DNA from 4 places in the Sporosarcina sp. FA15 genome. Region 3 is predicted to be linked to each of the others. Evidence: riboswitches for the same ligand, from Rfam matches in the RefSeq annotation. Region 3 holds a riboswitch; each other region holds the start of a gene.
The links. A riboswitch is a leader RNA that binds a small molecule or an ion and turns the genes downstream of it on or off. The one in region 3 is predicted to bind S-adenosylmethionine.
Positions count from the first base shown of each region.

Region 1: it holds a riboswitch for S-adenosylmethionine, as region 3 does, so the genes downstream of both, ACP8HG_RS17310 (cyclase family protein) here and ACP8HG_RS19780 (methionine biosynthesis PLP-dependent protein) in region 3, are expected to answer to the same signal.
Region 2: it holds a riboswitch for S-adenosylmethionine, as region 3 does, so the genes downstream of both, cysC (adenylyl-sulfate kinase) here and ACP8HG_RS19780 (methionine biosynthesis PLP-dependent protein) in region 3, are expected to answer to the same signal.
Region 4: it holds a riboswitch for S-adenosylmethionine, as region 3 does, so the genes downstream of both, ACP8HG_RS17125 (methionine ABC transporter ATP-binding protein) here and ACP8HG_RS19780 (methionine biosynthesis PLP-dependent protein) in region 3, are expected to answer to the same signal.

Region 1 covers NZ_CP188818.1:3,668,308-3,675,949, forward strand. The annotation lists gene ACP8HG_RS17280 (urease accessory protein UreE) at 1-493, shown strand, start outside; gene ACP8HG_RS17285 (urease accessory protein UreF) at 435-1,175, shown strand; gene ureG (urease accessory protein UreG) at 1,199-1,828, shown strand; gene ACP8HG_RS17295 (urease accessory protein UreD) at 1,896-2,627, shown strand; gene ACP8HG_RS17300 (hypothetical protein) at 2,675-3,067, opposite strand; gene ACP8HG_RS17305 (acyl-CoA thioesterase) at 3,171-3,647, shown strand; SAM riboswitch class I at 3,844-3,958, shown strand; gene ACP8HG_RS17310 (cyclase family protein) at 4,186-4,923, shown strand; gene ACP8HG_RS17315 (5-methyltetrahydropteroyltriglutamate--homocysteine S-methyltransferase) at 5,086-6,198, shown strand; gene ACP8HG_RS17320 (immunoglobulin-like domain-containing protein) at 6,246-6,725, opposite strand; gene ACP8HG_RS17325 (hypothetical protein) at 6,916-7,642, shown strand, end outside.
Region 2 covers NZ_CP188818.1:1,131,049-1,138,690, reverse strand. The annotation lists gene ACP8HG_RS05345 (sirohydrochlorin chelatase) at 1-506, opposite strand, end outside; gene cobA (uroporphyrinogen-III C-methyltransferase) at 606-1,388, opposite strand; gene sat (sulfate adenylyltransferase) at 1,433-2,581, opposite strand; gene ACP8HG_RS05330 (phosphoadenylyl-sulfate reductase) at 2,582-3,310, opposite strand; gene cysC (adenylyl-sulfate kinase) at 3,571-4,170, opposite strand; SAM riboswitch class I at 4,394-4,494, opposite strand; gene ACP8HG_RS05320 (DMT family transporter) at 4,661-5,569, opposite strand; gene ACP8HG_RS05315 (TraB/GumN family protein) at 5,629-6,798, opposite strand; gene ACP8HG_RS05310 (amino acid ABC transporter ATP-binding protein) at 6,955-7,642, opposite strand, start outside.
Region 3 covers NZ_CP188818.1:4,156,192-4,163,833, forward strand. The annotation lists gene metC (cystathionine beta-lyase) at 1-1,058, opposite strand, end outside; gene ACP8HG_RS19780 (methionine biosynthesis PLP-dependent protein) at 1,055-2,176, opposite strand; SAM riboswitch class I at 2,254-2,360, opposite strand; gene ACP8HG_RS19785 (ABC transporter permease) at 2,438-3,193, opposite strand; gene ACP8HG_RS19790 (ABC transporter ATP-binding protein) at 3,190-3,921, opposite strand; gene ACP8HG_RS19795 (PadR family transcriptional regulator) at 4,071-4,418, shown strand; gene ACP8HG_RS19800 (DUF2812 domain-containing protein) at 4,408-4,908, shown strand; gene ACP8HG_RS19805 (DNA-3-methyladenine glycosylase family protein) at 5,165-6,076, opposite strand; gene ACP8HG_RS19810 (bifunctional transcriptional activator/DNA repair enzyme AdaA) at 6,416-7,009, shown strand; gene ACP8HG_RS19815 (methylated-DNA--[protein]-cysteine S-methyltransferase) at 6,993-7,505, shown strand; gene ACP8HG_RS19820 (AI-2E family transporter) at 7,543-7,642, opposite strand, start outside.
Region 4 covers NZ_CP188818.1:3,634,248-3,641,889, forward strand. The annotation lists gene ACP8HG_RS17115 (MetQ/NlpA family ABC transporter substrate-binding protein) at 1-413, opposite strand, end outside; gene ACP8HG_RS17120 (methionine ABC transporter permease) at 524-1,186, opposite strand; gene ACP8HG_RS17125 (methionine ABC transporter ATP-binding protein) at 1,176-2,201, opposite strand; SAM riboswitch class I at 2,380-2,491, opposite strand; gene ACP8HG_RS17130 (sulfite exporter TauE/SafE family protein) at 2,657-3,364, shown strand; gene ACP8HG_RS17135 (NAD(P)-dependent oxidoreductase) at 3,396-4,013, shown strand; gene ACP8HG_RS17140 (DUF4358 domain-containing protein) at 4,314-4,874, shown strand; gene ACP8HG_RS17145 (MBOAT family O-acyltransferase) at 5,095-6,504, shown strand; gene ACP8HG_RS17150 (DHHW family protein) at 6,516-7,642, shown strand, end outside.

The DNA.
Region 1 (7,642 bases), 490 kb from region 3:
TAAAGTCATTGGTAACATTGGAACGGAAGAAGAAATTGCTGGTAAACAGACAGAGTGGATTGAACTTGACTGGGAAGAATTGAGTAAACGCATTCTACGCAAAGAAACAGATCAAGGTACAGATGTCGCGTTGTCACTTGAACAACAAGAGCACCATGAGGACCACGAACATCATGACCACGACGATCATCATCATCATGAACACCAGCCGTTACAATATGGCGATATCTTATTCGAGGATGACTCACGTCGTATTGCCGTTCGCACAAAAATGGAGCCGGTTATCGTGATTAGCCCGAAAAACATGACGGAAATGGGTAAAACGGCTTTCGAACTTGGAAACCGCCATACACCGGCATTAATCGAGGAAAACGAAGTCATCGTGCGTGCAGATCATACGTTGAATAAATTGCTAGATGAAGTGGGTGTCGCATATGAAACAACTGAAAGACGATTCAAACAACCATTCAAATACCGAGGACACTCTCACTGATCTTGCCCTTTTACGATTAATTCAAATTCATGATTCCGCGTTTCCGATTGGGTCCTTTACGCAGACGTATGGCATGGAGACGTATATTCAGGAAGATGTGATCCGGACGAAAGAGGATTTGGTCGCTTATTGTACGTCGTTTCTTTTTCAAAACCTGGTGCGTGGGGATGCGATTTTAATTCAAGAAGCGTATGCTGCGGCTCAGGAACAGGATATCGAGCGACTTCTCTATTTGGAGCAATTATGCGGGGCAATCAAACTTGCGAAGGAATCACGTGAGGCAAGTGTGAAACTAGGAAGACAGTTTATTAAAACTGTGTCTCCACTCGGAACAGATGATTTCCTTGCGGACTGGAAAGCCCGTATTGATGCAAAAGAGATTAAAGGTCATTACGCCATTCTTTATGGTATTTACAGTGCGACGACAGGCGTCAGTGCGCATCATGCGGTCATGACGTATTTGTTTGCATCGCTTAACGGACTCGTCCAAAATGCGGTCCGTGCTGTGCCGTTCGGTCAAACAACTGGCGTCCAAGTAACGTATGAATTGATTGGACATGTGACGGAAGCGGCTAAATTAGTTGCTACGTTGACAGAAGCCGATATTAGTAATAACGCGTTAGGTATTGAACTTGCTTCTATGAAGCATGAGTATTTGTTCTCAAGATTATTTATTTCATGATGGATTGAAAGGAGTTTTTATAAATGAAACCAGTACGTATTGGCATAGGTGGACCAGTTGGATCGGGCAAAACATCGCTCGTCGACCAACTTACACGTGCGATGCACAAAGAATATAATGTAGCGGTCATTACGAACGATATTTACACGCGTGAAGACGCTCAATTTTTAATAAATAGCGGTGTACTTGAAGCGGATCGCATTTTAGGTGTTGAAACGGGAGGTTGCCCACATACGGCTATCCGCGAAGATGCTTCTATGAACTTCGCAGCAATTGATGAACTGAAAAGTCGTTTTGAAGACCTCGATATTATTTTCGTGGAAAGCGGCGGAGACAACTTGTCCGCTACATTTAGCCCAGAGCTTGTCGACGGCTATATTTATGTTATCGACGTTGCAGAAGGTCAGGATATTCCGAGAAAAGGCGGACCTGCTTTGACGCGTTCTGATCTTTTATTGATCAATAAAACGGATCTTGCTCCATACGTTGGCGTTGATCTTGAACTAATGGATAGCGACGCAAAAAAAATGCGTAACGGACGTCCATACATTTTTACAGATGTAAGAACACAGAAAAATGTTGACCAAGTCGTTGCTTGGATCAAGCACAATATGCTATTAGAAGGTGCGGGATCCGCTGGTTCAAATGCTTAAGCCGTCTCGCGCCATCCACCACGGAAAACTTGACTTGGAATTTGAGCCAAGAAGAGGCTACACACGGATGCCTCATGTTTTCCAACAGCCTCCATTGAAGGCGAGTCGTGAACTGTACGAAGGGAAAAACCCGACAGCGACTGTCTACATAATGGAGTCCTCTGGAGGCATGGTCGCCGGGGATCGAAATGACATTACAGTGAAGCTTGCTCCAGATAGTAGCGTAAGGTTGGTTCAGCAGTCCGCTTTAAAGATCTATCCATCGCATACCGGAGACACTTGTGTACAGACCATTAACATCGAACTCGGAGAAGGGGCACGCCTTGAATGGATGCCAGAAGTAATTATTCCTTTTGTAGATGCAAAATTCCGAGGTGACACGACACTTCGAATCGCACGCGATGCAACCATATTATGGGGTGAAATCGTTGCCCCAGGACGTGAAAAGCGCGGTGAGATATTTGACTACCAATCGTTCAATACGAATTTCAAAATTTTTGTCGAGGATGAATTAATTGCTTTTGACTCTCTGCATTTCTCACCAAAAGAAACGGCACTTGGTGATATCGGTGTACTGGAAACTGCAATGTATATCGGTTCAATCTGGCTCGTATCGCCGAAAGCCGCAGATGTCGACGTCCGCGCAATACAAGAAACATTGCGGGTTGAAGAAGGTTTAAAAGCTGGTATGACAAGGCTTGAAGGAAATGCAATCCATTGCAGATGGCTTGCCGTTGATCAGTGGACGATGCAGGAAGAGATGAAGCGTGTATACGCGTTGTTGGCAGAAATAGTTTAAGAGGACACTCCAATGAGGGGTGTCCTCTTTGGGTTTGATGTTTTACATCACTTCGATACCCTTTTTTTATTCCATTTTTTTATTAAAAAATCCATCAACCAGGTATAGAGAAACATCGAACCGACTAGGACAACAGCGATGTAAATGTATTGCAAGAAAACTGGAATGTTATACTTCTTTATGAAATCCCCTGAATAAAGCATGATGAAAACCAGCGCTATAAGAAGTACAATCATACCTATCGCATAAATAACCATAGTACTTAGAGGCGTTGTCCGAAGTGTCTTACGGATGGAATCCCTAGATTTTAAAGCTCTTATAAGTAGATATAAAAATAATACGAGTGATAGATAGTCATTTGCTACAAACAATAAAATAAGTCCAAGTAATATAATCGACCAGGTGATTTTTTCATAGTATTTATCAATAAATTTCAGCATTAATCTTCCCCCAGTATGTGTATACTATATATACGGAATGATTGATGGAAAAGTTTCCTTTTATCACAAATTGAATATGTTCTACTACAAAGGAGTTTGTCGTATGCAAGAAAAAAGACCAATGGGCCAATCACGAACAATCCAGACGAAGCTAGTACTGCCGCCAGATACCAATCATCTGCAGACAATTTTCGGCGGAAAAGTTCTCGCGTATATAGATGAAATCGCTGATATCACGGCAATGAAACATTCAAAAACAGCGGTTGTAACTGCTTCAATCGATTCAGTCGATTTTGTATCGTCGGCGCGTGTTGGAGATGTACTTGAACTTGAGGCAATTGTCACGTCAACAGGCCGTACATCGATGGAAGTGTTTGTATCGGTCCATTCAATGAACCTGCTTACGGGCGAAACAAAACTAACAACCGAATCCTTCCTAACGATGGTTGCCATGGATGAAAATAACAAGCCTACTCCTGTGCCGGGCATTTATCCGGAAACAGAGGCTGAAAAGAGTCTATTTGAAACAGGCCCCGCACGCCGTGAACATCGGAAATTGCGGAGTGAGATGAAACATTAAATAATTTGTTATGGAAAAGCCCACGCAAGTTGTGGGTTTTTTTCCGTTGTGCCGCGTATCATTTCAAAGCCATTTCTACTTTTCACATAAAATGTTTCATTGTAAAAACTAGTATAATCTAAATAATTAATGTTTTGTGTATTGACAATCTATTCGGAAGACTGTATTGTACTAATTAACAACTAAATACGTAACTTTCTTATCCAGAGAGGTGTAGGGACTGGCCCGATGATACCTCAGCAACAGACTTGTAAAAGTACTGTGCTAATTCCAGAAGCGTAAGTGTAATGCTTACTGCTTGGAGATGAGAAGAGCAAATAGCGAATTCGCCAAAACCTCTTCTTGAAATTTAGAAGAGGTTTTTTGTTTCGTCTAGGCTCCGGGCGCCAGATGCTTGGGTCATAAGTTAAAGCTGCTCTGCGGCAAAGAACGCCGCTACGCATCTTCATCTTATGCCTGACGCATCTAAGCGGGCGCCCTTCGCTTTTGTTACTTCTGGAGACTAAAGTTACCTTCAAAAAATGAAGGGAGAATTATTGTGTCAAATGAATTAATCAATGCAATTGCTTTATTAAAAAAGAAAGAATGGGTTGATTTAACACATACTTTCGGGCCTGACTCACCCCGTTTTTCAGCATTTGATGCAGCAGAGTTTACAACATTATTTGATCACGATGATGGATTTTTCGCACAGAGCTTTAAATTTGCGGGACAGTACGGCACACATATTGATGCACCAATTCACTTCGTTCGTGATACAAGATACTTGGATGAATTGGGTTTGAAAGAATTGGTATTACCGCTGGTGGTCATCGATAAATCGAAAGAATCTGATGCAAACCATGATTTTACATTAACTGTTGAAGATATTCTGAAGTTTGAAGCTCAGCACGGGCAAATTGAGGCAGGTACATTTGTGGCATTACGCACAGATTGTGGCAAACGCTGGCCGGATAATGAGGCATTTTGCAATAAAGATGCCGATGGGAATAACCGTATACCGGGTTGGGGCCTTGCTGCTTTGAAGTTTTTATTTGATGAAAGAAAAGTAAAGGCTGTCGGTCATGAAACTTTCGATACGGATTCAGCCATTGATTTTCAAAAGAACCAAGCTCTGTTAGGTGAATATTATGTTCTTGAACAAGATACCTACCAAATTGAGCTATTAACAAACCTAGATAAAGTGCCCTCAAAAGGCGCGGTCATTTTTAACATCGTTCCGAAGCCAGAAAAAGCATCGGGATTCCCAGTCCGCTCATTCGCGATCCTGCCGTAAGAAAAGAAAAAGGGCCCGCTCATTCGCGCTCCCGCCGTAAGAAAAGAAAAAAGGTCCGCTCATTCGCGTAATAGCCATAAGAAAAAAAGAGGATTTGCTCATTTGCACTCCTGACCTAATAAAACCGTAATTTACTTCTAAAAAAGAAAGAAGGAATATACCATGACAAATCAATCGACAACACTAACGAAAGCACCATTCAGAGCGGATCACGTTGGAAGTTTACTACGACCAGATAATTTGCATAAAGCGCGCAAAGACTTCAAAGAAGGCATAGTTACTGCACAACAATTACGAGAAGTAGAAACACAGGAAATTAAACGGGTGGTTGATAAGCAAATCGAAGTTGGCTTGGAACTTGTAACAGACGGTGAATTTAGACGTACGTGGTGGCATTTAGACTTCTTGGAGCATTTGAACGGAATTGAAGGGTATGTGCCAGAGACTGGCTACGTATTTGATGGTATTGAAACAGAACGATATAACGTTCGAAACACAGGCAAGATTTCGTTTGACCCTAATCATCCATTCATTCAAGACTTTGTTGAGTTTAATGAAATCGTAGGCGGCCGTGCCGTTGCGAAACAAACGATTCCAAGTCCGAATCAGCTCTTTAATATCGGAATTCGTGATGAAACGATTTACCCTGACATTGAAGAATTTGCCAAAGATGTTATTCAAGCATACAAAGATGCTTTGAAAGCATTTTACGAAGCTGGTGTACGCTACTTGCAGTTGGATGATGTCTATATTGCGGGGCTTTCTGCGCCGAATATCCCGTTTAACGACGGAGCCTATTCAAGAGAACAACTAATCGACTTGGCACTACGCGTCATTAATGGCGTTTTGGAAGACAAACCTGAAGATCTTTTCGTAACAACACACCTATGTCGTGGAAATTACCAATCGACGTGGGCGTTTGAGGGAAGCTACGCACTGATTGCACCCACACTTCTTGCAAAAGAAAAAGTGGATGGCTTCTTCCTTGAATATGATGACGAGCGTTCAGGAGACTTTAAACCGTTGGATCATGTGCCAAACGGCGGAGCGAAGGTTGTCCTTGGTGTTGTTACTTCGAAAAATGGAGAAATGGAAGACAAGGATGCGGTCATTGCGCGTATTCAAGAAGCCGCACAATACGTGCCACTTGAACAACTATGCTTAAGTCCGCAATGCGGATTCGCTTCAACGCATCACGGCAATAAGCTAACAGAAGAGCAACAATGGGAAAAGTTGAAATTCATTGTGGACGTGGCAAAGGAAGTTTGGGGTTAAACTGATAAACCGGAACAAGGCTCATATGCTTTGTTCCGGTTTATTTCTTATTCCACTGAAAATGGCACAGCAACGGATAATTCGTGCATTGGCGCGCCTGTTGAAATAAATGTTTTCACAAGACGGTATTCACCTGGAATCAGTGTCACGCCGAGCGCGTCGACCGAAAAGGTCTGCCGTGCTTCGCTGCCGGCTGACAACACATTTCCAAAGTCTTTAAAGGACGGGTTCTTTAAGAATACGGCATCTGAATATGTAATAATATACCACTGGCCATCTGTATTTACTTCTATATGATAAAATTCGCCCAACTGGTAATCGGATGTGCTGTTATTTCGTACAAGCGTCTTAATGATGGATGGCGAACCGACGAATGAATCTTCGTCCAATACAAGTGATAAACCTTCTTCTGATGAAAACATTTCCTGGTCAGGCACGGGATCGGGCAGTGTAGAAACTGCGGGTTCTTTTCCGCAGGCGGAGAGGGGGAGTATAAGAACGATTGCAATTAACAGCAGTTTATTCATGATGGAAACACCTCCACTTCTAGCATATACCTTTAAGGGTGGATAAACCTTGATTGATAGCAATAAATAGCTGTGGATAAGTTAATTCCCATGAAAATTCATTGATTGTTATCCACATGTGGGTAAAATATAATGTGTAAATGAAACTTCATCCACTTATTTTCGTATAACAGAGAAAGGGGTGGAGTCAATGAGACAGGAAATACAAGAACGACAAATGGGATTGACGATGATACGTACTGAGCACAACCGTGTGAAAAGGCGTCTTGAGGGCACGGAGGTAAAACTTAAAGACGCAATTATACAACGTGATAACTTGCATGAAAAACTGACAAAAGAACAACAGGATGTAGTGAAGCTTGGCAAGTTTTCTTTTATGAATAAGATAAGTGAGTGGACAGGCAAGTGGGATGAAAAAATGGAGAAGGAGATTTCAGAAGCAGCGGATGCGGAGCTCCATTATAATGAAGCAGAAAAAGTAGTGGCGGACTTGGAAGCGGAAGCGGTCCGATTACGTGAAGAGATTAAAAATCCAGACTTCGACTATATCGAGGAAGAGTGGGCGGATTTTCTGAAGGAGAAAGAGACGTGGATTCGATTCAATGACACAATTGCGAATGGGACGTTACAAAAAATAGCAGATGATAGAGTAAGACTGCGTTCAATGCTGCGTGAAATTGACGAAGCCTGCGATGCAGGTAACAAGGCAAATCGGGCACTCGATGCGGCGCTGGAGAAGCTTGGGGCGGCAGAAGGATTGTCGGTATGGGATACGTTCCTTGGCGGTGGCTTGCTAGTATCGGCTCTTAAATACTCCGAAATTAATAGCTCCGATGATCTTGTCCATCGCGCGCAACGTGCCCTCCGCCATTTTGAGACGGAACTGATGGATGTCCAAAATGCCGCGACTGAATCAT
Region 2 (7,642 bases), 1.6 Mb from region 3:
GCTCCGTAAAGAAAACAAACAGTTACTTTATTAAAGGCGTACTTGTCAGCAAGAAGCTGTGCAATTTCGTTTAAATCATGCTTAACTGCGGGATCACTACTCCCCCTGCCTACGATTAACACTTGAGTATCTTCTGCAATCGCTACTTTTTGTTCAACAACTCGGTCATATAAACTATCAACAATCTTCGGATGAATGCCAAATGCTTTTCCGTATGTAAATTCGATATCGGGATACATGATTTTTCCCACTTCGATTTCAAATGGAATATCTTCATTTGCATGCGCTGCGGTTAATAAAAGTATAGGTACAATGGCAATTTTAGTAGCTCCGCGTTCCACGCATTTCGTAATCCCTTCATCCACGCTTGGTGCCGCTAGTTCTAAAAAACAAATCTCTTGAATCGGAACATCGATCATTGCTTGACTGCTCTTAATAAACTGAATGGCTTCTTCGACACCTGCTTTAATTCGGCTACCGTGGCCCACATATAAAACTGCCTGCATGCTAATCCCTCCTCGTATCAAGTACGCCTCGGCGTAATAAGGTAACCTTTCTTTATTATTAAGCGGGGATTTTCACCCCTGCTGAATGAAGTTAAACTGCTAGTATGCAGATACTTCTTTAATACTATTTTGGTTCAACTCTGTTTGTTCAAACCATTGAATCTTCTCACGCAATTTCACAACTTCGCCGACAATGATCATACTTGGGTTTTTAATTTCAGATTCTCTCGCAATCTCTACAATGGTCGACAGTGTACCTGTAATCGTATACTGCGCTTCTGTCGTCCCCCAATGAACAAGTGCAACTGGCGTGTTTTCAGGTCGGCCATGCTTAGTCAGTTGCTCACAAATATAAGGTAAGTTTCCGACACCCATATAAATCGCTAATGTATCAATACCAACTGCAAGACTTTCCCAATGAATGGAATCGCTTTTTCCAGCACGCATATGGCCAGTTACAATCGCAAAACTAGAACTTAAATCACGATGCGTGACTGGGATTCCCGCATAAGCAGGAGCCGCAATTCCAGCAGTAATTCCTGGAACCACCTCAAAAGGGATTCCGTTGTCTGCAAGAACTTCCGCCTCTTCAGCACCTCTGCCAAAAACGAATGGATCTCCACCTTTTAAGCGTGTGACGATTTTTCCCTGCTTCGCATATTTCACTAAAAAGTGGTTAATCGTCTCCTGAATCATTGCATGGTAATTTGGGAGTTTTCCGCAATAAATTAAGTCCGCTCCCGGTTTTGCATAGGAGAGCAACTCTTTATTAATTAAACGATCATACAAGATGACATCCGCTTGTTGAATACATTTCATCCCTTTAACGGTGATTAAATCAACATCTCCAGGTCCAGCTCCAACTATAAATACTTTTCCCATTCTCATCTCTCCTCTCACCGCTCAGTTCTACAATAAAATCATCGTTATGAATGAATCTCTTCTTTTTGCATTCCTGCAATTAATACTTCGATCACTTCCGGTCGGCTAAATGTCGATGGCAGTTGTTCTCCCTTACGAAGCATTTCTCTCACTTTTGTTCCCGACAAGATCACATGGTGACTGGCATCATGCGGACAAGTTTTTGGTGTTGCCATGTTACCGCATTTATTGCAGTAAAAGCTATGCTCGAAAAATAATAACGTGATCCCAAGTTCTCCAAGCGTAAAGTTGCTAAAGATTTTCTGAGCATCATACGTACCGTAATAATTACCAACACCCGCATGATCACGACCGACGATAAAGTGTGTGCAACCAAAATTCTTTCGAACCATCGCATGAAAAACAGCTTCTCTTGGTCCGGCATAGCGCATTGCTGCTGTAAACACACCTAAAAACACGTGCTCTTTCGCATAATATTTTTCTAGTAAGACTTCATAGCTTTCCAGGCGCACATCTGCTGGAATATCATCTGATTTCGTTTCACCTACAAGGGGATTCAAAAATAATCCATCTACAATTTCCAATGCAGTCTTTTGAATATATTCATGTGCCCTATGAACTGGGTTTCTCGTTTGGAAACCGACGACTGTTTCCCAGCCTAGCTCTTGGAATTTCCCTCTTGTTTCAATCGGGTCATATAGGTACTCCGAAAACTCATTCAGCGGCCTTCGCTGAATCAGTGTGATGGTTCCACCCAGGTAGACATTAGGGCGCTCAAACAACTTCTTGACGCCTGGGTGCTCACGGTCTGTCGTTTGATAGACTAGTTTAGCTTCTTTTTCCTTATCTGGTGTGAAAATATCCGATACTTCGAGAACACCATAGACAACTCCATCTCTCACCAATTTCACAAATTTCCCAACAGCGATACCTTGTGCGTTCACCTCTGTCGTTGGCAATGTAATCGGAATTGTCCAAGGTACTCCAGTAGATAATCTCATTGTTGTAACAACAGAATTGTAGTCTACTTCTGTAAGAAATCCACTTAAAGGGCTATAAGCACCCGTACCAATCAAATCCAAGTCACTACTAGCAATTTCGTCTAATTCAACTGTTTCAGTTATTCCTTCGTATTGAAAACCAGGATTCCAGCGATTAATTAATGTACCACCATGCGGTTGACTCAAACTCATTTAAATTCCCCCATTTTCGTTAGCATTATGCAAGCCACACTCTGTCTTCGCCTGATTTGCCCAGCGCCCTGACCTCGACCCCGTCGTTGTATCCCCTTTGAATGTGCAGTGTGAACAACCGATACTGGGATAGCCTTGGTCATGGAGTGGATTATAAGGCAAATTATGTTTTTTTACATAATCCCAAATATCAATCCACGTCCAATGAATCAGCGGGCAAATTTTAACCGATTGAAAGGTTTCATCTTTGTTCACAAAGTTTGTTTGACTTCTTGATGGTGATTGTTCACGCCTAAGTCCTGATAACCAAGCGGTCGTACCGCTCATTGCTTCACGGAGTGGAATTACTTTCCTCATATGACAACAACGATCCGGCTGTCTTTCCCATAGTCGATCGCCATACTTGTCAGCTTGTTCCTCAACCGTTAAGCCGGGAGTCTTCATTTCAATTACAAGCTTTGGATAACGTTTCTTTACTTCATCGATTAAGGTATGCGTTTCTTGAAAATGAAATCCGGTTTCGAGAAAGACCACTTTAGCAGTTGGTTTTATTTGCGAGATTAAATCTATCATTACTATACCTTCAACCCCAAAACTACACGCATATACAAGTTCATCGTCGTATTCTCCGTAAGCCCATCGCAAGACGTTTAACGCACCTTTTGACTCGTCATCGATTGGAAAAACTTCACTAGTCTCAGCCCAAGATTTGTACGTCAACTTCGCCATACTAATCCCCCCTCTAAACTCAATAACTCTATTACATTATCTTTTTTTAAAAAAGGCGACTTTAATCTACTATTGATTAAAGTCGCCTCTAATTTTTTAGTCAGCGAATTGTTCGTATGTTCACGATTGTCCATTAGCTTCTTGATTTCCAGTCGGCATGTGATTAGCGTTTATACTAACTTTATTAATCCTATGTGTCAAGTAGGTTTAAATACATTCTATTCCTAAAACCCCAATATGTTACGCATTTAGTAATTTTTTTAGATATAGTTATTTTCTTTTAAATAAGAAACGATGGCTTTGACAGACTCTACAATATTTAATTGATTGGTATCAATGATTATTTCCGGGTTAACAGGTTCTTCATAAGGAGCATCAATTCCTGTAAAACCTTTAATTTCACCCAATCTTGCTTTCTTATAAAGCCCCTTCGGATCCCGTTCTTCACAAGTTTCTAAACTTGCCTTAACGTATATTTCGATAAACTCATCGGATTTGACAATTTCTCGCACCTGATCTCGATCTTCCTGATAAGGCGATATGAATGCTGTCAATGTGAATAAGCCAGCGTCGACCATTAGTTTTGAAACTTCACCGATTCTGCGAATATTTTCCGTCCGATCATTTGGACTAAACCCTAGATTCTTATTTAAACCGTGCCGGACATTATCTCCATCCAGTCGATAAGTATGAATGCCTTTCGCGTGTAACTCTGTTTCTAGCGCTACTGAAACTGTTGATTTCCCTGACCCTGATAGCCCAGTGAACCAAAGAATAGCACTCTTATGGCCCTTTAGTTCTTGACGATTTTCTTTTGTTACCTCTGATTCATGCCAAACGATATTTGTAGACTCTGTCATTGTTTGCCCCCCTAAATCATTTGTTTCAGTTTAATTTTTATATACAAAAAAGACACCTTTTTCCGATTCAAATAATCGATTAGAAAGTTGCCTTTAGTTGTCTAATTAGCATGTATGAAATTGTTAAAATGATAAATGACTTACAACCTTTACAGTAAAGAAATAAAAAAACCACTTCTAAATAGAGCAAGAAGAGGTTAATAGAATCGAACACATATTACTCCTCTTATCTGCTAAACTTTCGTTTACTGGAATTGGCACAGTACTAAACAGTCTGTTGCCGAGGTTTCATCGGGCCAGTCCCTCAACCTCTCTAGATAAGATATAAACTATTAAGTTGAGACCAATACTACATTATCGAAAATTCAAAGTCAATGACTTATCAGAATTTATTTTCAATCATATCAGTTTAGTTGGAATTAAAGGCGATCTTCTTGCAGATATAATAGGCACTTTAAACTACTTTTCAGTGCGCTAGGAAACATGTTAGTTAACTCTCACTTAACCTTTCGTTGTTCTCATCGGTTTTCTCTATTTCCTTTTCATAATTATTTTTCCAATTAACAAGAAAGATTCCTGCAAATATTAGTAATCCACCAAAAAGGATAGACCAGGTTAGTCTTTCATGGAGTAAAAACCATCCTGTGAGTACACCGAAGAATGGCGCTAAAAAAAGGAATGCACTAGTTCGTTCTTGATTACCTCTTTGGAGAAGATAAAACCAAATAGAAAACTGAATAATTGAGGCTGCAATGGTAAGCCATAACAAAATCAGGATAGATTGAGTAGTCATTTTAAAGAAAGTCTCTTCCAGTAGTAAGCTTCCCAGAAAGAGAATTAATCCACCAAAAAGCATTTGATAGGCTGTCATTACATACGTATCAAATTTGAAACCATGTATTTTTATCAATAGCGTAGCAATCGCCCATGAAACAGCCGACAAAAGCCCTAATATGGTACCGACTTTAAAGTCAAGATGTGAACCTAACGTGAGAAAAACCCCGATAAAACCTAACAGTACACCTATCCATTGCTGAATATGGTAACGCGATTTTAAAAAAAGCGTCCCAAAAACGACAACGAGTAAAGGATTCATAAACGTTAGGATAGACGTCTCTCCAGAAGTGATTGTACGCAGTGCCATAAATATACAGCCCATCACAAAAGCTGTTTGGAAAAGTCCAATTAGAACAAGCCACACCCAGTCGATTGCTTTTACTGGATGTGGCTTGTTTAAGATTTTAACGATAGTTGCCATAATAATCCCTGCAAGCGTAAAACGCAGAGCGACTAATAGGAGTGGAGACGAATAGGCTAACCCTAACTTCCCTATTGTAAAAGAAGAACCCATTAGTCCAGTCGTCAAAATCACTAACAAGCAAAAACTGATTCGATTCATCCGGTCCCCACCTCATTATTACTATAAAACGTTTAAAAGAAAATGCTGATCAATTGATTTCACTTTAAGTTTTCAAAGAATACACGGATAACGTCGGCTCCGCCTAAGAAGGTCCCCAACGTTCCTCCCAAGTTAGTCAAAACAATTACCAGCAAGACCCGTGTCACCTTATTTGCCCAAAAACCTTTAATCGTAAAAACATCTGCAGAAAGCGTTTCAAAGTCACCAACACTTGGGCGGCGAAAAAATGCTTGAACAATTCCTGAAACCCAACCGGCCGCTATCAGTGGATGCAAGGTAGTAATAGGGGCTGAAACAAAGGCCGCTAAAATGGCCAGCGGGTGTCCAAGAGCCACCGCAGCACCAATAGCTGACAGGCTACCTGTCCATAAGACCCAGCTTAACGCTTGATCGAAACCGGCAGATGGATTTGCGATAAAGGTGTAGGCGATAATTGATAATAGAAGAATCGGAATTGCCCATCCGATAATTTTTGGGATTTTTGATTTTGGTGGTGTTTGCGCTAATGCGACTAAATCATGGTCATTATAGATTTCTTTTGTAATCCCTGGAACATGTGCTGCACCAATGACTGCAACGACCTTTTTACCTGGTGCATCTTTGATTTTCTGTGCTAAATACTGGTCTCTCTCATCGATTAAGGGCGTCTTTAACCTTGGAAATGATTCCGTAAAGTCAGTTAGAACGGCATTTAGCGTGTCCTTTGATTTCATTTTCTCCAATTCTTCTTCAGAAATCGTCTCTTTGCTGAAGATACTATAAAAAACCGACATCAGAAGCTGACTTTTCCCCTTAAGTCCAATATTCCCCCAAATTCGGGAAAAAGTAATTTGGATATTACGGTCAGCCAGCACCAAATTTGCACCGACTTCTTTTGCTGATTCAATCCCCTGAATCATTTCCTGTCCAGGTTTAATATCAAATTGCTTTGCCAAACGATTTTGAAAGGAGGATATTGCCAGATTCATTAAGAGCAATGTAGCTTTCTTCTCTTTAATCACCTTGAAAATATCCGTTTCTTTCCACTTATTACTATCCATTATAGATTGAAACCTTTGTTCATCCAATTCAATGCATACTGAATCGGGTCTTTCCTTGTCGATTACCTCTTTTACTTGTTCTGCACTTTGCTTGGAAACATGGGCAGTTCCAATAAGTATTAGTTCTCTACCGTCTAATTCTATTCTCGTAATGTTAGTCTCTTGCATTGACAAACTTCCTTTATGAACTTATTTCTTCTGAGCAACCTTAAGCCAAGGTTTACTAAAAAGACGGTCTAGTTATTATAATGAATCAGTTTGAATGAAATTTCAATTATCTTTCATTATTAATATAATGAAAGTCACCCTCATGGATAATGACTATTAAATATGATACGTAAAGTCCTCGGGCAATACCCTTTTTAAAAATTTCTGTGTTCGTTCTTCCTTTGGATTTACAAAGATTTCATGGGGTGCTCCTTCCTCTACTACGACTCCCCCATCCATAAATATTACTTTGTTAGCTACATCCTTCGCAAAACCCATTTCATGTGTGACAACTAACATAGTTGTTCCTTCTTTCGCGATATTCTTCATAACTGTCAAAACTTCCCCGACTAATTCTGGATCCAATGCAGAAGTTGGTTCGTCAAATAAAATAATGTCTGGATCCAAAGCAACTGCTCTTGCAATGCCTACCCTTTGCTGCTGCCCTCCCGATAATTCACTGGGATATGCATTGTATTTATCCGATAGCCCCACTTTATCCAACGCTTTTTTCCCTATCTCAACCGCTTCTGCTGTCGGGATTTTTCTTCCGATAATAAGTCCTTCTGTAACGTTTTCTAAAGCTGTTTTATTATTGAACAAATTATTGTTTTGAAATACAAAAGCGATTTTCTGTCTAATCTGATGGATTTGTTTTTTGGATGCTGTTTTTAAATTCACGTCTATATCCCCAAAAATAGCACGGCCTTGATCCGCTTTTTCTAAAAAATTGATACATCTCAGTAATGTTGTCTTACCGGATCCACTTGGCCCCAGTATAACAACAACATCGCCTTTATCTATT
Region 3 (7,642 bases):
CGTTGTTCTTTAGGCATGGCGGCATGGGACATCGTTGCAGGATAGGAGAGAATTGATTCAACTCCGCCTAGACTTACTGCGAAAACGGGTATCCGAACGTTTTCAACAAAGGCCTTTGCTGCATCTCTGTTTGGCAAACGGAAAGATAAGACAGCGCCTGGACTTGTCGATTGTTTCGAGTGGATTGCGTGTCCTGGATGACTTGCTAACCCTGGATAAAACACCTCTTCTACTAACGGGTGGTCGTTCAAGTACGAGGCTATTTTACTCGCCGATTCGGATGACTGTGTTAAACGGGCACCTAGCGTTTTAATTCCTTGGATTAGCGCGTAAGAATCTTGTGCGCCTAGAATAGAGCCGAAAGAATTTTGAATGAAGGCCAATCGATTGCCAAGTTCTTCCCCCTTTGTAACCGCTAGCCCAGCAATGATATCGCTATGCCCCGATAAAAACTTGGTAGCACTATGAACAACGATATCAACTCCAAGATCTAGTGGACGCTGGTAAAGTGGCGACATGAATGTGTTGTCGAGAAACGTCAGACAGTCATTCAATTTTGCAAGTTCAACAATCGCTTCAATATCTGTAATGCCCAAACGCGGGTTGGATGGTGTTTCAATATAGATTACTTTTGTATTTGGACGGATTGCACGTGCGGTTTCATCTACATTCACTAGATCTACAAATGTATGGTCGATACCGAATTTCGGTAATACCTCGGTTACGAATCGGTATGTGCCGCCGTAGACATCTTCGGTAACCACGATATGGTCACCCGAAGAAAGGAGCATAAATGTAGCCGAGATGGCAGCCATTCCGGAAGCGAAGGCCAATCCGCGCGAACCGCCTTCTAGTGAGGCAATCGTTTTTTCCAACGCATCCCTCGTTGGATTGCCCGAACGGCTATAATCATACGGTCCAAATGCATCGAAGCTTTCCTGATGGAACGTTGAAGATAAGTAGATAGGAACGTTGACAGCACCTGTTTTTTGTTCGTAATCCCCGCGTGTCGAAGCATGGATAATAGTCGTTTCCAACCGTTCTTTATTCAAACTCATCGTTGTAGCACCCCGCTATTCAAAGTTGCAAACACTTGCTTCAAATCTGCGATCAAATCGTCAGCCTCCTCGACTCCGACAGAGAAACGTAAAAGTCGGTCGCAGACGCCACGTCGTATTCGTTCTTCACGAGGAATATCGGCATGGGTTTGCGTTGCTGGATAAGTAATGAAACTTTCCACTCCGCCTAGACTTTCCGCAAATGTAATGAGCTGCAGATTTTCAAGGAATGGCCCGACCGATTCACTATCGTTCAGTCGAAATGATAGCATTCCACCTTTTCCTGGATAGAGAACGTCCGTAACAAGTGGTTCATCTTTCAAATAATTGACGATTATTTTCGCGTTTTCATCATGCTGTTTCATTCTTAAATGCAGTGTTTTCAGCCCTCTGATGATTAGCCAAGAATCGGAAGGGGAGAGGACTGCGCCGATAGCATTATGGTTGGCGGCAAGTTGTTCGCAAAGTTTTTCACCTTTTGCAACGACAAGTCCCGCGAGGACATCGTTATGTCCACCGATATATTTCGTTGCGCTGTGCATGACAATGTCAGCCCCGAATTCAATCGGTCTCTGGAAATAAGGCGTTAAAAATGTATTGTCGACAATCAACAGTAAATCATGCTTTTGAGCCAGTTCTGCATACTGCCGAATATCAAATTCTTGCATGAGTGGATTGGTCGGTGTTTCTATGAAGAGCGCTTTTGTCTTCGAAGTTATCAACTTTTCGGTCTCGTTCACATCGGCGAAACTCGTATACGTTGTACCGATTGAATAAACGTCGGAATATTGTTCGAGCAAGCGATATGTGCCACCGTAAATATCTTCTGGGACAATCAATTCATCTCCAGGACGGAACAGTGTCAAGATAAGCTGAATCGCCGCCATACCAGAACTGCATGCATACCCTGCATCACCGCTCTCTAAGTTTGCAATTCCATCTTCCAATATGGAGCGGGTTGGATTTTTTGTCCGTGTGTAGTCGTAGCCAGTCGATTGACCGAGCCCCTTATGTTTGTACGCAGTTGATAAATAAATCGGAGGGTTGACAGCGCCCGTCTTCGGATCACTGTTGTTGCCTAATTGGACTAGGATTGTATTCAAACTTTGTTTTGTCATTGTAGTCACCCTTTTCTTTTAGATTACAAAAGGGGACCCTCTATAAGAAGAGGGTCCCCGAAATATCGTAGACTATCTTCTTATCTTCTAGGGAAATGAACACCTAAAGGAATTAGCACCGTACCTGAACAGGCTGGTTGCTGAGACGTCATAGGGCCAATCCCTCGGTCTCTCTTGATAAGAATCAAATTATGGAATTATGTGAAAAGAACAATTTCAATAACTTTATCATGACATGGAAAATAAAACAAGAGCGAATTATTAAAATCTGTCTTTCAGCAGCTGCATCCGTTGATTGAATAGACTTGGATATGATAAAAAGCCAAGCAATACACTTGTCACTGCAGCGGTCGTCAATAATAGGAATATGATGAGCAATTGGAACTGAACCGCTTGGATGGGGTCCGCACCTGCGATGATTTGACCACTCATCATACCTGGAAGTTGAACCAAGCCCATTGTCTTCTGACTTTCGATTGTCGGGATCATGCTTGCCTTGATTGCGTTGATGAGTTGTCTATGAATGGCCTGTTTTGGCGTTCCACCGAGAGAAAGGATGAGTTCGGTTTCATCACGATGCGTTTCAATCTCAGCTGTGAAGCGGTTAAGGAATAGGATTGATAGCACCATTGAGTTGCCAATCACCATGCCGCTAATTGAAATGATGTATTGTGCGGTTGGCGGTACGATTTGAAAGCCTAGTAGAATACTCTGGGTTAGTACTTCTACAAAAAGTAATGTGACCGCGATTTTCCAAGTGATTCCTTTGATTGCTTTTCCTTTCTTACGGGTGTTTTGTGTTGCCGCTGCAATCATTAATGTAACCATTAACAAAATGTACAATATGTTTTCAGAATCGAAGACAAATTTAAGAATATAGCCGACCATAAGCAATTGGATAATGGACCGAATTGTCGCAATGATTGTGTCTTTTTCCAAATCTAAACGTAGAGTCTTTGATAGTAGTAAGGGTATGATTACAAATATAAGTGTAATGGATAACGTAAGATAACTCATTCTACGCCTCCTTGCACAAACTGCTTCACAAATTCATTTGTTGGTGATTTTAATAAGTCACTTTCGCCAGTTTCAATGACTTGACCATTCATTAGAACCCAAGTGTAATCTCCAATTGATAAGGCTTGTTCTAAATTATGTGTTATCCAGATGATGGTTGTGCCATACACCCGGTTAATTTTGACGATTAATTCTTCGATTTCATGTAAAGATGTTCGGTCCAAGGCGGATGTGATTTCATCCAGTAATAGGATTTCAGAACGGTTGATTAGTGTGCGAGCAATGGATACTTTTTGACGCTGACCACCGGATAATTCATTGGTTTTACGATGTAAAAATTGCACATCTAATCCGACGTCTTCTAGAATTTTAATGGCATCCTGTTCAGGCAATTTTTTACCTTGAAGTTCCGTAGGGAGAGCTAAGTTATGATAGACGGTGCCTTTAATCATTGGTGCGCTTTGAAGTGCGATCCCGACATGGCGGCGTAGTTCAACGGGTTCATATGTGGAAATGAGTTTATCGTGAATGAAAATATCTCCTGAAGTAGATGAGATCAGCCCGTTACATAATTTAAGCAATGTTGTTTTTCCTGCTCCAGAAGGGCCGACGAGCGTTGTGATTTTCCCTTCCGGAAAGGAGCCCGTGATATTTTTTAAAATATGTACGTCACCAATGGAATAATTGACGTCATGAAAATGTAGGGCGGGTTTATAAAAATTGGACATTACATTCTCTCCTACCAGCTTCTTATTTATAATAATTCTAATCTAGGTAGTTTTGTCATGCAAGGAAAATCTATTGCAATTCCAAAAAATGTTTGTTACTATATCGTTAATCGATATAACGATAAGCGATATAGTGAGAAGGTGAAAGAATGATAAAACAGCCAGAAAGTTTTTTACCATTGTCGCAGGCAACATATTATATTTTACTGTCCTTAAGGGAAGTACGTCATGGATATGCCATTATGCAGGACGTAGAAAAAATAAGTCGGGGGGAAGTTACAATGGGTCCCGGCACATTATATGGAGCACTAGGAAAATTAGAAAAGCAGAAAATCATTCAAAAAGTAGACATAGATGATGCAGAACGCCGCAAGTATAATCAGCTGACACCCTTAGGTAAAGAAGTGCTTCAGCTTGAGTTTAAGAGGCTTGAATCACTTGTGAAAAACGCCAGGAGCATCATAAAAGAAATGGAGGGCGAAGAAGATGACTGTTAAAAGGTTCAAGATTTTTCTTGCTTCGAGTGTTGATAAAGAAGAGCAGTGGCTGACGGATATGTCACGCCAAGGATTTCATTTTAAAAAGTATGGATTATTTACCTATACCTTCGATGAAAATCCTAATGAATCATATGTCTATCAAATTGATTTCCGGGATGCGAATGAAGAGTATATGCAACTATGTAAAGATGCCGGTTGGCAATATGTAGACAGCGCTCTAAAGCAATTTCATTATTTTCGTACAGAAGCAAATGAATCAGGGGTAAAAAAGATTTATTCCGATGGTGAGTCAGTAAAAGAAACGTTTCAGCGGATGATGAAATTTTATCTGGTATTCTTCATAATCTTGTTAACATCGCAAATTGGATTGTTTTTGACGTGGAAAGGTCAGTTGTCTCAAATAATTCTGACGGTTATCATTATGCTTGTTATTCTTTTGTACTTTTACATTTTTATTTCCTTGAAGAGAAAAATTGATTTTTATTGACTAATAAATGACGCTTATTCTAGCAAGTACTATTTGAAATTCATTCACCAATCGTCATTACAACCTTGATTGTAACCGCTGTTTTAGCGATATTCTTTTCTATATATATGATTGGATTATCGAATGAAGATAAACCCCCTTGGTAAATAAAGCGAGATGATTTAATAAAAAAGTGGAGGCAAACAATTTGAGTTTGCCCTTCTATTTTATCTCCAAGGGGAGGTGATTGAATAACCAATCATGAAATTACTTGATCTTAGTAAAGAAAACGCCACAAGTAAAACGTCGCATAGGACTCCCAGTTCTCCCATGGTGCAGCAAGCTTTAAAATTTCTTCTTTCGTTGGCTTTTCTTCTGCTCCTGTCAAATGTTTGATGGCGTTATGAAGTCCGACGTCAGCAATTGGAAACGCGTTTGGGAAACGCAAACAGCGCATTAAGACATAGTTTGCAGTCCAGGGCCCAATTCCGCGGATTTTGATAAGCATGTTTTCCGCTTCCTTAAAGTTCCCAGTTCCCAATACCTGAGCTTTGGATAGGCTTCCATCTGCGATAAGCTGTGCAACCCCAATCAGGTACTCACATTTTTTTACGGTCATTTTTAATGACGATAAATCCTCGACTGTAAGCTTCGCAATGTACTCTGGTTCAGGGAATATCCAATATGACTGTCCTTCCCATTCAATCGAATTTCCGAACGTCTCCACAAAGCGCCTTTTCAACGTATATGCGTATGTCAGATTGATTTGCTGTCCAAGAATTCCCCAACATAACGCTTCAAACAGGTCAGGGATTCCGATGTTTCGCAATCCATAAAACTCACTTACTGCTTGTTGAAGCAATGGATCCCTTTTCGCCATCTCATAATAAGGTTTCAAATCAGTATCGAGATCGAACCAATCACGTACATAATGGACGACCATATCCCGGACGCTATCGCTAGACGGTGTATATTTTTCTATAAACCGAACCAGAAGGTTACCCTCTGTATTTTCGCTGACTTCGACTAATAGAATCTCATTCCCAACTGGAATTGCCTTGATCACTTTACCATCACGGATTTCAAACATACACTCATTGTTTGACCTGGACATATAGCTGATATTTTCTTTGAAATTGAACTCTTTCGGAACGGCTATTATCAAATAATCTTGTTGATTAACTAGCATTTTAAAAAATCTCCTCTGCATCTTATCTATATGTTTAGTTGTACCATAATCCCAGGTGGAAAAGTTTCGCTATCTTGCTGTTACGTCCTGAAAAGCATTTATCTTTATTCAGCAGAAGACTCTCACCTCCATAGGTGGGAGGTGAATGCTGTTTTGTTTACCTGTTCAGCGGTTTCCAAATGCCCGCTGAACAAAGATAAAGCCTCCGGCGGATGTCGCAGATTTTGAAAGGAGTCAATCGAGCAAGCTCGATTCAAAATCTGGACGCAATTACGCCGAGGCGTAATTGTTTTTGGAAATAGAGGAGGTATACTTAAGGTAAGAGAAAGAGGTGATTCCGTGAGCGATCATCAACAAGTCAGGCAGTTGACTGACGAACAGTGGCAAGCAATTAGACATAACGACGTAAGGTTTGATGAAATCTTCATTTATGCCGTGAAATCGACGGGTATCTTTTGCCGACCATCTTGCAAATCAAGAGATCCAAAAAAAGAGAATGTCCGTATTTTCAATGATGCGGCGGAAGCGCTAGCAGATGGATTCCGACCTTGCAAACGCTGTAAGCCGGGTGGGCTGCGTTTACCTGATGAAGAATGGACTATCCAAATTGGAGAATATATAAACGAGCATTTTCAGGAGCCATTGACGTTAGAAATACTTGCAGACATGTGCCATGGAAGTCCTTATCACCTTCAGCGAACATTTAAAAGAATCACGGGGCTGACGCCTGTTGAATATATCCAAAAGATCAGAATAACGAAAGCGATGTCTGAACTTACTACAACCGATAAATCCATTGCTGAAATTGGGGTAAGCGTGGGGCTTCGGAATCCGTCCTATTTCATCACGCTATTCAAAATGAAAACTGGACAAACACCAAAACAATATCGAAAACTAGTGAGGGAGGTAGAGGTTAGTGGAGAAGAACAGTAAAAATAACGTGTATTGGACATTGCTTAATCACTCACAATGGAAAATGTATATAGCTGCGACGACAGAGGGGCTTTGCTATATAGGTACCCCGAATGCACCATTCGGAGAACTGGAAGCGTGGGTGAACAAACGGCTTCCAAGTCATGTTCTGATAGAAGAAGCGGATATCTTACAGCCACACGCAGTTGAGTTAATGGGTTATTTGAAAGAGCGACGCAGGGATTTTGCATTGCCAGTCGATCTTCACGGTACTCCTTTTCAACAAATTGTCTGGAAGGCCTTGCAAGAAATTCCGTACGGACGGACTGTTTCATATTCGGAAATTGCAGAACGGATTGAAAAGCCGAATTCGGTACGAGCTGTTGGAACCGCTATTGGTGCCAATCCGGTCTTAATTATTGTTCCTTGTCATCGTGTCATTGCGAAAAGTGGTAAGTTAGGTGGTTTCAGGGCCGGTTTAGAGATGAAAGAGCAACTTCTAGAACTGGAAAGATAGTGTTTCGACATAAAAAAAGACAAGGGAGAAGTTAATCTCACCTTGTCTTTTTGCTTTTTGGAACAGGTATGTGATTCGCAGGTTCTTTATTCGTGACATCAAGTATATCAAGTAGGAAGACAAACACGGGAATACCG
Region 4 (7,642 bases), 520 kb from region 3:
GAAGGGTCATCTGGAATCGCAATTTTGTCGCCTTCTTTGATTTCAGAAATATCCTTAATTTTTTCAGAGTAAACGCCAAGTGGTGCAAACATCGTCGAGCCAATTGGAACAAGTTCATTTTTACTTTCTTTTACATATTGGGATAGGAACGAGAAATGTTGGAATGCATTTAAGTCGATATCGCCTTGTGCAAGTGCATTATTTGGCAATGTGTAATCTGCGAATTCGACAAGTTCGATTTCAATTCCTTCTTTTGCCGCTTTTTCTTTCAGCAATGGCCATTGGACACCATCTGCACCGTTGACACCAATTTTCACTTTGACTGTATCACTATTTCCGCTTTCTTTCCCGCCGCAAGCAGCGAGTACAATAGCAGTTAATACTGCTAAACTTACTAACCATAATTTCCTCATTTAATTCGTCTCCTTTTAGTTGAATGATTGTATTTTTTAAAGATTATTAAGTATAAGATTCTTTGACCTGGAACAGTGTCTAGCTCCAGGCATCTTGCACTTTTCCCAGATTACCGACGCATGATTTTTTTAGAAAGTGTATTGCCAAGCCATTGTGCTAATTGCACCATGATGATTAAAATGACGACCGTAACGAGCATGACACTACCGTCGAACCGTTGATAACCGTATGTCATCGCGACATGTCCAAGACCTCCGCCGCCAACTGTTCCGGCAACTGCCGAGAAATCGATCAGACTGACGGAAACGAAGGTAAGTCCTAAAATAAGTGGACCCAATGCTTCTGGTATCAAAACCGTGAAGATAATCCGAAGAGGGCTTGCACCCATTGCCTGTGCTGCTTCAATAACGCCAGGATCAATGCTGACCAAGTTATTTTCAACAACTCGGGCAATGACGAATGTTGCAACAATTGTCATCGGAAAAATGGCTGCTGCGGTTCCGATTGTTGTCCCGACAACTAATCTTGTCAGTTGTGAAATGGCTACTAAGAAGATGATGAACGGAACAGGCCGAACGATGTTAATGACTATATTTAATATTTGAGAAACAAGTTTGTTTTCCAAAATATTATTTTGCCTAGTGACAAATAATAGCAGGCCAATTGCAATTCCAAAAATGGAACCAAAAACGAGAGTGGCGATTACCATGATCAGTGTTTCACCGGTTGCTTCTACAATCCGGGGCCAAAATGTAAGCCAATCAACGTTCATCTTGTAGGACCTCCTCTATGTCTACAATTAATTCAAGTTCTTTTAATACATGGCTTACAGCATCCGTTTCTCCTTCAAATGAAACAAGTAGATTGCCAAAAAATCGTTCCTGTAATTCTCGAACTGAACCGTAAACGATGTTGAAATCAACATCGTGTTTACGTGTAACTTTTGAAAGAACAGGATCACTTGCAATATCTCCTTTGAAAATAACTCGATATAACTTGGTACCACCTTTTGATTGCCACTCATTAATCAATTTTTCTGAAGGTAGATCCTGCTGCACGGATTGGATGAATCGTTGTGTTGTCGAATGTTGAGGATCAGTAAATGTTTCAAAAACATCACCTGTTTCGATTACTTCTCCATTTTCCATGACCGCTACTTTGTCGCAAATTGTTTGAATAACATGCATTTCATGTGTGATAAGGAGGATTGTAATACCCAAATCCTTATTCACCTTTTTCAACAACCGCAGTATATCGGCGGTCGTATCAGGATCTAGTGCAGATGTGGCTTCATCACAGATTAGGATGTCTGGTGAAGTGGCGAGTGCTCTGGCTATACCTACGCGTTGCTTTTGCCCTCCTGATAGTTGGTCCGGATAATCTTTAGCTTTATCGGCCAGGCCAACGAAGTCCAATAATTCCTCGACGCGTTCCGCAATTGCTTTTTTTTGCATTCCGCCAAGTTTCAAAGGATACGCGATGTTTCCTGCAACTGTCCGTGAGTTCAGCAAGTTGAAGTTCTGAAAAATCATGCCGATGTTGCGACGTTGCGTCCGTAAATCTTTTGAGGATAATGTACTGACGTCGATGTCTCGAATGAAAACAGAGCCTGAAGTCGGGCGTTCAAGCATATTTACTAACCGTAGCAATGTGCTTTTTCCAGCGCCGCTAAAACCGATGATGCCGAAAATTTCACCTTTTTCAACGAAAAGAGAAACATCTTTTACCGCATGTACCTCACGCTTCCCAAGGGCGAACGTCTTGGATGCATTTTTAAATTCAATCATGTATTGACCCCCTAAGTACTTCGTTAATTCTGTGCGGACAACGGATGCAACTAGCAAAATGACTTGTGACCCCGAGCATCTGGCCGCTGAAGCTAGATAGTTGTAAGAACGAAAAAAATCCCTCTTTTTCTTAAAATAGATAAGAAAAAGAAGGATTCTAATAAAAGAAGCCATCTCGTTCTCATCTTCCAAACGCATACGCGTCTGTAGGAGTTGGCACAGTGTTCATTGGTCATGAACCTGTTGCCGAGATGTCATAGGGCCTGTCCCTCGATCTCTCTGGATAAGAAAGTGATGTAGTGCTATTCGATTGTTGCAAGAATTGAATCTAACTCTAGTGTGCAAATTAGGTAAAGTCAATGAATTTACTAAAGTAAAATAATTCAGATTACTAATAGTCGTAAACAATTTCAGAATTCTGATACACTTAAAGTGATAGAGAAAGCGGTGTGAGAATGACAATTTTTATATTTATTAGCATTATACTTTTTGCGTCCATTTTACAGACAAGTACAGGATTTGGTTTTTCGATCATGGCGACACCTTTTCTACTCATGATTTTCAATCCGATGGAGGCCATTCAGATAAACCTAGTTTTGTCGCTTGTTATTTCGAGCGCACTTATTGCTAAAATACGTAAAGATGTGGATACAGACCTATTAAAAAAGTTGATAATCGGGAGCTTATCTGGACTGCCAATTGGTATCATTTTGTTCATTTCGGCGGATATCAACAAATTGAAAACGGGCATAGGCATTGTTCTTCTTTTGCTAACACTGCTGCTTGTCCTGAACCTTCGAATTAAGAGAACTAAACGTGGGGACTTTGTTGTTGGCGGATTATCCGGTACATTGACGACAGGAATTGGCATGCCAGGTCCGCCGCTTTTGCTCTACTTTGCAGGAACAGCTATGCAAAAAGAAACATTACGTGCAACGACACTCGCGTTTTATTTATTCATCTATTCCGTTAGTCTACTCATTCAAGTGCTTTTTGTTGGTACAAATAAAGGTATCTGGACCTCAATCGGAATGGCACTGCCGCTAGTATTTGTTGGATTGTATCTAGGACAACTACTATTCCGTCATATCAGTCAAAAGACCTTTCGGATCTTCACATATGGTATTTTACTATTTACGGGCGTTTATTTATTAATAAAATGAGAAAGTAATTTATAGAATGGAGATGTTTCTTATGAAAATCGCATTGTTTGGGGCAACAGGGCGTGTGGGTGGGGAAGTCCTAAAATTAGCATTAGCAGAAGGGCATGAAGTGACGGTACTTGTCCGTTCACCTGAGAAATTGGCGCCACATGATAGGTTGACGATTATCCAAGGTGATGTCCGTGATGTTGTAGCAGTTTCGGATGCCGTTGCTGGAATGGACGTTGTATTCAGTTCGCTAGGTACAGACCAGACAACAACGTTGACTGAGGCAGTTCCTCATATGATAAGAGCGATGGAGGATACGGGAATTAATCGGCTAGTCACAATTGGGACAGCAGGCATCTTGCAAAGTAAGATTGATCCCGAAAAACTGCGTTATGAAGCTGGAGATACAAATCGTCGACTAACTTTTGCAGCGGAGGAGCACCATAAAGTGTATGACAGGCTGCGTCAATCGAGGCTTGAATGGACAATTGTCTGTCCTACTTATTTGCCGGATGGTGTTGCGGTGGGTGACTACAGAACTGAGCGCGATTTGTTGCCAGAGGAAGGTAAACAAATATCCGTTGGTGACACAGCTGCTTTTGCTTACGGCGAACTACTGCAAGGCGATAATATCGGGTTTCGTGTAGGAATTTCATATTAGTAAACAGAGTAGTACTGTCGTTGACAGTGCTATTTTTGTACGGAAAAGCATCACTCTTTTATGGAGTGATGCTTTTTATTTGGAAAATAAAAAGTTACTTTGCTGGCCACCATAGTAACAATGTTTCATGTGAAACACTGCGTTGTTAACCCCATAGTAACGGGCAGAACCCCCATCCCGATTGAAGTTTCACTTTATAAATAAGTTCCAAAAAATGCCTGAAACGAAAATAAAGATCATCCGTCAAATCAGTTAGCAGCCAAAGTAACTGCTAGTTGAAAGGTTGGGGAGGAATTTTTTATGAAAAAAAAGTTTGGAATGCTTATATGTGCAATGGTTATCTTTACGATGGTGGGTTGTTCGGGATCAGGATTAAATGACGGTATAAAGGACGAAGTTTCCGTCAAAGACATAATGGAAAGTGTTAAGGGGCAAGTTGTACAAGATATAAAAGATGCAGGATTCGACGATGGACAAACTGATGAGGAAATTCTTCAAAATTATGTGGAGACGAATTTAGTAAATGCTAAAACAGACGATTCAATGACACAAATATTTATGGAGCGAACAGAACTTGATAAAGAGTTACTAGCAGAAGGTTTGATGTTCAACTCTATGTTTAATATCAATTCGGATGAAATAATTGTCTTGAAAGCGAAGAATGAGGAGGACGCAGAATCATTGAAAGCCTCGATGCAAAAAGAATTAGATGCACAAATACAAACATGGGAACAATATCTTCCTGATCAATATGAAAAAGTGAAAAACAATGTGTTAAAAACGACAGGTGATTTTGTTCTATACGTTACGTATGGCAATGTAGATGCAGTAGAGCAGATTTTTGATGAAAAAGTAAAGTGAATTCTAAAGGTGCTTATTTCGCGACTTTAGAAGCCTCTAGCGGATGTCACGGATTTTGAAGGAATCTAAGTTTGCCGCGTCCTGCGTCAATGTTTGCATGCCTGTATCCTGCAGGCACATGCTCAATTCAAGATTCGGACTAAAACACAGGCCGAGGCGTATTTGAAGGGCGCTGAATATAAGCGCCTTTCTACATAGCAAAAGCTAGGAGAGTGATTGTGTGGTATTCAGTAGCTTATTATTTCTATTTTTCTTTTTACCAACTACATTACTCCTTTATTTTTGCGGTTCTAGAAAGATGAAAAATGGCATTCTCCTTATCGTTAGTCTTATCTTTTATGCATGGGGAGAACCTGTTTATATATTTTTAATGATTTTTTCGGCTATTACAGATTATTTTCACGGGTTATTTATTCAAAAATACAGGTTAACTGCGCCGCTTAAAGCGAAGCTCGGATTACTTTCATCTATTGTTATTAATCTAAGTTTATTGTCTTTTTTCAAGTATGCAGACTTCCTAATTGAAAACATCAATAATTTATTCGGCATGAATGTAAATGCCTTAGACCTTCCATTACCGATTGGCTTATCTTTTTACACATTTCAAACGATGTCGTATGCAATCGACGTGTATCGTGGACGGGTGAAAGCACAACAAAATCCGTTGACGCTTGCGCTATATGTTTGTTTGTTTCCACAGCTTATTGCAGGACCTATCGTACGATACGAAATTATTGAACATGAACTTAAAAACAGACGTGTTACGCTTAATCAATTTTCAGAAGGTGTGAAGATTTTTCTTATCGGGCTTGGTAAGAAGGTGTTGCTCGCCAATAACATAGGATTTTTATGGAGTGAAATTCAGCAGCAAAGTCCTGCTGAATTGTCAGTATTATCGGCTTGGATGGGGATTGCAGCATTTGGTTTGCAACTGTATTTCGATTTTAGCGGTTATTCTGATATGGCCATTGGCCTCGGGAAAATGTTCGGTTTTAATTTTCCGCAAAACTTCAATTATCCGTTTGTTTCCCGCAGTATCTCTGATTTTTGGCGAAGGTGGCATATGACGCTTGGCGGTTGGTTCCGGGACTATGTGTATATACCACTAGGCGGGAGTAGAAAAGGTAAATACAGGCTCTATCTAAATTTATTCATCGTTTGGGGTCTGACCGGATTATGGCATGGGGCTGCATGGAATTTCGTGGCTTGGGGTCTTTACTTTGGTGTATTGATTGCGATTGAAAAGGCAGGGTTACTGGTGCTACTCGAAAAAATGCACCCGATTTTCCAACACATTTACGCGTTTGTTATCATCATGATTAGTTGGGTACTATTCGTTTTTGAAGACCTCTCCATGAGTTTTACCTATTTGGAAATTATGTTTGGGTTTTCGGGACAAGCATTGGTAAATGAGCGATTCATGTATGATGCGTATACAAATGCTATTCTCTTTCTGTTAGCTTTTATTGGCTCGGTTCCAATTTTGAAAACGTTGAGGAATAAAATGACACGTTGGCATAAAGTGATTGACGAAATTTTAATTCCTGTATTTTGTTTACTTATTCTCGTCTTGTCGACCGCTTACTTAGCGGATGATTCATACAACCCATTTCTTTATTTTCGCTTCTAGGAGGTGACACATTGTCTATTCATAAAAAGTGTTTTGTAGGTGTATTTTTGGTATTCATTTTTGGAATAGGGTTATTCAATGTGGTAGCTAGCGACCGTGCTTTCTCTGAGAGAGAAAACCGTCCATTAGCTCAAATGCCTGAATGGACATTGCCAAATTTTTATTCTGGAAAGTTAACGGCGCGTTATGAAACGTATATGTCTGATCAGTTTATTTGGAAAGATGGTTGGGTGAGGCTGAAGGCGATGTCGGAAAGGGCTTCATTGAAAAAAGAAAATAACGGGGTTTTCTTTGGCAAAGATGGATTCCTTATTGAACCATTTGAAAAACCTGGCGAACAGTTTGATAAAAACATTGAGTATGTGAAAAGGTTTGCTGCAAATGCAGAAGGTATTCAGTCGTATGTATTACTTGCACCAACTTCGATAGCGCTATATGAGGATAAACTGCCCCTTTTTGCTCAAACTTCCAGCGAAAGAGAAGCATTTGAAACCGCGAAAGAAAAGTTGGATTCCATAATGGAGGTAATTGATGTATACGATGCGCTCAAATCGCAAAGTAACGATCAAATCTATTTTAAAACAGATCACCATTGGACGATGCGGGGGGCATATCTAGCTTACAGAGATTCAGCAAGAGCGTTGGGGATAAAGCCATATGAAGAAGACGACTTTCGTATTAAAACGGTAGCTGAAAATTTTTTCGGAACACTCCATTCCAAGACGAATGCGATCGGTGTTGAGCCGGACAAGATTGAAGTTTATTTGCCAAAGTTTGAAACTACTCAAACAGTGACCTATGAAGACGGACGACAATCTGAATCATTATACGAATGGGATTATCTTGAGAAAAAGGATAAGTATTCGCTATTCTTGGATGGTAATCATACACTTGTAAAAATTAAAACAGGGGTCGGAAATGGCCGTAAGTTGGCGATTGTTAAAGATTCCTATGCTCATGCATTTATCCCCTTTTTAGCGAATCACTTTGAGGAAATACATGTACTAGATCTTCGATATTATCATTCGGATGTCCTTATGTATTTGAATGATCAAAACATCTCTGAAGTATTATTTTTATACAATGTTGCTAATTTTACAAAGGACCCAAATATGATTTGGTTGTCGCAAAGTACATT